One region of the Pseudomonas sp. GD03842 genome, then DNA from elsewhere that is predicted to be linked to it. Evidence: predicted binding sites of a transcription regulator. Region 1 holds the regulator's gene; the other holds the start of a gene.
The links. Region 1 encodes FliA, which starts transcription of late flagellar genes. Its sites were predicted from a motif close to CTAAAGTTTNNNNNNNNNNNGCCGNTAA; they were not measured.
Positions count from the first base shown of each region.

Region 1 (3,375 bases):
GAAGTTTTTCCTGTTCTTTTTGCTGGCGGAACGCTTCCTGGTCGTGCTGGATGCCAGCGAAGCGATCGACCTGGCTGGCCATGAGCACCAGCTTGAGCAAGTTGCTCTCCACTTCGGTGACCAACTTGGTCACGCGTTTGATGACCTGACCGGTCAGGTCCTGGAAATCCTGCGCCAACAAAATGTCGTTCAGATGCGTTGCGACGTCATGGGTTTCCTTCTCGCTGCGCACCAGGAAACCTTCGACGCGGCGGGCCAGATCCCTGAACTCCTCGGCGCCGATCTCACGACGCATGAAGCGTCCCCAATCCTCGCTCAGCGTTTTGGCATCGGCGCTCAGGCCATTCATCAGGGGCGTGCTCTGCTCCACCAGATCCATGGTTTTATTGGCCGCGTTCTCCGTCAGCCTGACAACGTACGACAGGCGTTCGGTGGCGTCCGTGATCTGGGACACCTCTTCGGCTTGCGGCATGTGCGGGTCAATCTGGAAATTGACGATCGCACTGTGCAGCTCACGGGTCAGCTTGCCCACTTCCTGATACAGGCCCCGATCACGGGTCTGGTTAAGCTCATGGATAAGTTGCACGGCTTCGCCGAACTGGCCTTTTTCAAGGCTGGTCACCAGCTCTTGTGCATGTTTCTTCAGGGTCGACTCGAAGTCACCCATTGATGAATCTTTAGGATCCATAGCGCCCTCGCAGCGAACATCAGCTATTGACGCGCTCGAATATCTTGTCGATTTTTTCTTTGAGCACCTGGGCCGTGAACGGCTTGACGACATAGCCGTTCACGCCGGCCTGCGCGGCCTCGATGATCTGTTCGCGCTTGGCTTCGGCGGTCACCATCAGCACAGGCAGGTGACGCAGACGCTCGTCGGCACGCACCTGACGCAGCAGCTCGATACCGGTCATGCCCGGCATGTTCCAGTCCGTCACCAGAAAATCGAAAGCCCCGCTCTGCAGCATGGGCAATGCGGTGGTACCGTCATCTGCTTCGGCCGTGTTGGTGAACCCAAGGTCACGCAACAGGTTTTTTATGATCCGCCGCATCGTTGAGAAGTCATCAACGATGAGGATTTTCATGTTCTTGTCCAATTCGACCTCCAAGCAGTCTTTAACGCACCCAGCTCCCGGGTGCGCGTTCAATCAATACCGGTACGACAAACCACCGGCGACACGACAACGAGAGGGCTTTGGAATCGAAAGGTACGAGCGCAGCGGATAAGAGTCCCGAAGACCTGATCCGACCGGCTCCTGCCTTGTCTCTTTTGCTTCCCACATCACATCTTGCACAGCCGGTCTTACAAGCAACACACAACGCCCTCGAACAGGCGTTGCGTCAATCCATCAGCGTGCCCGCCATTCACCCAGCCGCCCGCGCAGACGCGCGGCGCACTGGCTGTGCAACTGGCTGACACGGGATTCGCTGACCCCCAGGACCTCACCGATTTCCTTGAGGTTCAGCTCTTCATCGTAATACAGCGCCAGCACCAGCCGTTCACGCTCGGGCAGGTTGGCAATGGCATCGGCCAGCGCGCTCTGGAAACGCTCGTCTTCCAGATCCCGCGAGGGCTCCAGCGACTGGCTCGCGCCATCCTCATGCAGCCCCTCATGTTCGCCGTCCTGCAACAGATCGTCAAAGCTGAACAGGCGACTGCCCAAGGTATCGTTCAAAATCCCGTAATAATCATCGAGACTCAATTGAAGTTCGGCAGCAACCTCATGATCTTTAGCGTCGCGGCCGGTTTTCGCTTCAATCGCGCGGATCGCATCACTGACCATGCGCGTGTTGCGGTGAACCGAACGCGGCGCCCAGTCCCCTTTGCGGACTTCGTCCAGCATGGCCCCGCGGATACGAATACCCGCGTAGGTCTCGAAGCTGGCCCCTTTCGAGGAGTCGTATTTGGTCGAGACTTCGAGCAACCCGATCATGCCCGCCTGAATCAGGTCCTCGACCTGGACGCTCGCTGGCAACCGCGCCAGCAGGTGGTAGGCGATGCGCTTGACCAGAGGGGCATAGCGCTCGATCAGCTCGTATTGGGAGTCCTTGGATGATTTGCTGTACATGCGATAGCCACTTGCGGTCATGACACAGGCCCTGCACTGGTCTGATGAACCAGGCGCTCAACGAAAAATTCAAGGTGACCCCGCGGGTTCGCCGGCAGCGGCCAGGTATCGACCTTCTGCGCGATGGCCTTGAACGCCAGCGCACATTTGGAACGCGGGAAGGCTTCGTACACCGCGCGCTGCTTCTGCACCGCCTTGCGCACGCACTCGTCGTACGGCACCGCACCCACGTATTGCAGGGCGACGTCCAGGAAGCGATCGGTGACCTTGGTCAACTTGGCGAACAGGTTGCGCCCTTCCTGCGGGCTCTGTGCCATGTTGGCCAGGACACGGAAGCGGTTCATGCCGTAGTCACGGTTAAGCAATTTGATCAGCGCGTAGGCGTCGGTGATCGAGGTCGGTTCGTCGCACACCACCAGCAGCACTTCCTGTGCCGCGCGTACGAAACTCACCACCGACTCGCCGATCCCGGCGGCGGTGTCGATCACCAGCACGTCCAGGTTGTCACCGATTTCGCTGAAGGCCTGGATCAGGCCGGCATGCTGCGCCGGGCTCAACTGCACCATCGTCTGAGTGCCGGAGGCTGCGGGCACGATGCGCACGCCCCCCGGCCCCTGCAGCAGGACATCGCGCAGTTCGCAGCGCCCTTCGATGACGTCGGCCAGGGTACGTTTGGGGGTCAGACCCAGCAAGACGTCGACATTGGCCAGACCCAGATCGGCGTCCAGCAACATGACGCGACGTCCCAGCTCGGCCAGGGCCAGCGAGAGGTTCACTGACACATTGGTCTTGCCTACGCCACCTTTGCCACCGGTCACCGCGATAACCTGAACGGGATGCATGCTGCCCATAGTTAATTCTTTACCTTGTCTTGCTTAGACCCAAGCCACATTTCGGGCTGCACGTCCACTGAGTGAACAATGCCTGGCAGACCATCGATGCAGGTATTTTCCAATGTCATTTTCCTTAACCTAGCCCGCGCGCTTGCCGGTGCTGTGATAAAGATCCGCAAACATATCCGCCATCGCTTCCTCGCTAGGCTCCTCCTGCATCTGCACGCTGACGGCACGGCTTACCAACTGGTGTCGACGCGGCAAATGCAGATCATCGGGGATCCGTGGGCCATCGGTCAGATAGGCCACGGGCAATTCGTGTGTCACCGCCAGGCTCAGCACTTCGCCCAGGCTGGCGCTCTCGTCCAGCTTGGTCAGGATGCACCCGGCCAGGCCGCAACGCTTGTAACTGTGATAGGCCGCCGTCAGCACTTGCTTCTGGCTGGTCGTCGCCAGCACCAGGTAATTGCGTGCCC
Region 1 is NZ_JAOCEA010000019.1:72,032-75,406, reverse strand. Features, by position in the region: gene N5D61_RS22975 (protein phosphatase CheZ) at 1-688, opposite strand, end outside; gene N5D61_RS22970 (chemotaxis response regulator CheY) at 708-1,082, opposite strand; gene fliA (RNA polymerase sigma factor FliA) at 1,347-2,087, opposite strand; gene fleN (flagellar synthesis regulator FleN) at 2,084-2,917, opposite strand; gene flhF (flagellar biosynthesis protein FlhF) at 3,038-3,375, opposite strand, start outside.

Region 2 (3,375 bases), on a different contig from region 1:
AATGTTCTGACGCAAGAATGCATGACCAAACCGCTCGTTCTTGGTTACAGTCCCAGCCTTCGATTACAAGGAACCGGCCATGTCAGACCAAAGCCAGCAGTTTGCCAGTGACAACTACTCGGGCATCTGCCCGGAAGCCTGGACGGCGATGGAACAAGCCAACCATGGACACCAACGCGCCTATGGCGACGACCAATGGACAGCACGCGCCGCCGATCAATTCCGGCAGCTATTCGAGACCGACTGCGAAGTGTTCTTCGCCTTCAACGGCACGGCGGCCAACTCGCTGGCCCTGTCGTCCTTGTGCCAGAGTTACCACAGTGTCATCTGCTCCGAAACGGCCCACGTCGAAACCGATGAATGCGGCGCGCCGGAGTTCTTCTCCAACGGGTCGAAGCTGCTGACCGCCCGCAGTGAGAATGGCAAGCTGACACCCGCTTCGATTCGCGAAGTTGCGCTCAAGCGCGCGGACATCCACTACCCCAAGCCTCGGGTCGTGACCCTGACTCAAGCCACGGAAGTCGGCAGCGTCTATGTGCCGCAAGAGCTCAAAGCCATCAGCGACACCTGCAAGGAGCTAGGCCTGAACCTGCACATGGACGGCGCGCGTTTCGCCAACGCCTGTGCCTACCTGGGCTGCACGCCTGCTGAATTGACCTGGAAGTCAGGCGTCGACGTGCTGTGCTTCGGTGGCACGAAGAACGGGATGGCGGTGGGCGAGGCGATTCTGTTTTTCAATCGCAACCTGGCGGAAGACTTCGATTACCGCTGCAAGCAGGCCGGCCAGTTGGCGTCGAAGATGCGCTTTCTGTCAGCACCGTGGGTCGGACTGCTGGAAAACGACGCTTGGCTCAAACACGCCAGTCATGCCAATGGGTGCGCGCAACTGCTGGCAGAGTTGGTCAAGGACATCCCGGGTGTGGAACTGATGTTCCCAGTGCAGGCCAACGGCGTGTTCCTGCAATTGTCGGAAGCGGCCATCGCCGCGCTGACTGCCCGGGGCTGGCGCTTCTACACCTTCATCGGCAGCGGCGGCGCGCGGTTCATGTGCTCGTGGGACACCGAGGTGGCTCGCGTACGGGAACTGGCTGCGGATATCCGCTTGGTGATGGGCGCCTGAGAACAGAAGTGCCCCCTCCCCCCTGCAGGAGCGCGCTTGCCTGCGACGGCGGTGGTGAATCCACCACATTCATCGCCTGAAACACGGCCGCCGCAGGTGAGCGCGCCTTTAGGTGAGCAACGCATTCACCCTTGGGCGATGGTCTTCTCGATCACCTCGACCGTTGCACTGACCTGCTGCTCATACCGGCTCAACTCAGCCGCATGCTGCTGGTTGAGTTCGATCTGTTTCGAGCACAGGTTCAACGCAGCCAGTACCAGCAGACGGTCGCCGATCAGGGTCGGGTAGTTGCGCTTGGTTTCCGACAATGCGGATTTGAGCAACACCACGGCGTCCATCAGCGTCTGCTCCTGACCTGTCGGCGCCTTGATCGTGTAATCGTTGCCAAGAATGGATATGACCTTGGTGGTGTCGCGGTCGTTGATCATGCATTGACCGCGCTGGCGCTGGTGGCCCGGTCAACCAACGCCTGGATGCGGGCGGCCGTAGCGCCCTGCTTTTCTTCCTGCTCCAGCAAGCTCAACTGCAGGCTGTCGTTTTCATCCCTGGCGTGTTTCAACTCTTGGGCCAGTTGAGCGTTCGTGTTCTGCAGCTCCTGATTTTGCTGTACCAGGTCACTGACAAGCTTTTCCAATTGGCTGAGGGATGCTTCCAACATTTTGATTTTCCAGGCAAATTTCAAAGGGCGCGTACGATAAAGAAAAGTCACTCCAGCTACCAGTGAAATCAGGGCACTCACGCCACAACACCGACCAGAAAAAGCACATCTTTCACTTCAATTGCGCAAACGCATAACGGACCCGATTGACTACGATTTGCCCCTGTTGTTCCTGCTGTTCGTCAGGTCGGACCGACTGCGGCATAAGCGCGCAGGCCCGACCAAAGAGTTCAAGTGTTGCGCGGCCTGACCGATAAGGCAGGCATTCCTTATTCACTTCCCTCTCTGCACGCACGGATCGCGGCTTTCTCAGGAACCGTCATGTCCCTTCGCAATATGAACATCGCACCCCGCGCTTTTCTGGGCTTTTCCATCATTGGCCTGTTGATGCTGGCGCTCGGCATCTTTGCGCTGGCGCAAATGAGCAAAATCAACGATGCCACCGAAACCATAACCTCCAACAGCATGCCGAGCATCAAGGCACTGGATAAGCTGACCGAAGCCAGCATTCGCCTGCGAGTACTGTCATACCGCCTCATGCTCAATCGCGAAGCGGATACGCAGCAGAAAACCCTCGAATTGCTGGCCATGCGCAATCGCCAGATCGAGGAAGCACGGTCTATCTACGTCAAATTGATTGCCTCGCCAGAAGAACAAGCGACTTATGATCAATACATAAAGCTGCTGAATGACTACCGCCAGCTTGAAGAGCGCATGAAATCGCTCAGTGGCGCCAGCAAGCTGGATGAGTTGGCCAAACTGCTCAACAACGACTTGCAGACCAACTCCGACCAGATGAACACCGTCCTGGCGAAACTGGTGGACATCAATACCCAGCAACTCAATGATGCCAAACGGACGGCTTCCGATCAGTATTCCACCGCAATCACCATGGTCGTCACTCTGCTGATCGTCGCCACGCTGCTGACCTTGCTGTTCGCCTGGCTGCTCACCCAGAGCATTACCCGCCCTATCGCTTCGGCGCTGCACGCCGCTGAAGAGATTGCCGAGGGCGACCTCAGCCGAACCATTCATGCCGACGGCACGGACGAAGCGGGCCGACTGCTGGCAGCCATGTTGAAGATGCAATCCAGATTGCGCGACACCCTGCAAAGAATCTCGGGCTCCGCTTCGCAACTGGCCTCAGCCGCCGAAGAGTTGAACGCTGTCACCGACGAAAGCGCGCGTGGCCTGTCGCAGCAGAACAACGAAATCGAGCAGGCCGCGACCGCAGTCAACCAGATGACCAGCGCTGTGGAAGAAGTCGCCCGCAACGCCGTAAGTACGTCTGAAGCCTCGAAAAACGCCACCGCCTCCGCCAGCGACGGGCGTGATCTGGTTCAGGAGACTGTCAGTGCCATCGAGCGAATGAGCAGTGACGTTCAGGGCACCGCGACGCTGATCGGTAACCTGGCCGACGAGTCCCGTGATATCGGCAAGGTGCTGGACGTGATCCGCGGCCTGGCCGATCAGACCAACCTGCTGGCCCTCAACGCTGCCATCGAAGCGGCCCGTGCAGGTGAAGCCGGACGCGGGTTTGCCGTCGTAGCAGACGAAGTGCGTGCCTTGGCTCATCGCACCCAGCAGTCGACCAGCG
Region 2 is NZ_JAOCEA010000008.1:141,398-144,772, reverse strand. Features, by position in the region: gene N5D61_RS13490 (low specificity L-threonine aldolase) at 80-1,120, shown strand; gene N5D61_RS13485 (cell division protein ZapA) at 1,246-1,548, opposite strand; gene N5D61_RS13480 (hypothetical protein) at 1,545-1,778, opposite strand; gene N5D61_RS13475 (methyl-accepting chemotaxis protein) at 2,100-3,375, shown strand, end outside.
Region 2: a site for FliA is predicted at 2,008-2,035, ahead of N5D61_RS13475 (methyl-accepting chemotaxis protein). Genes of this name have one in related genera too.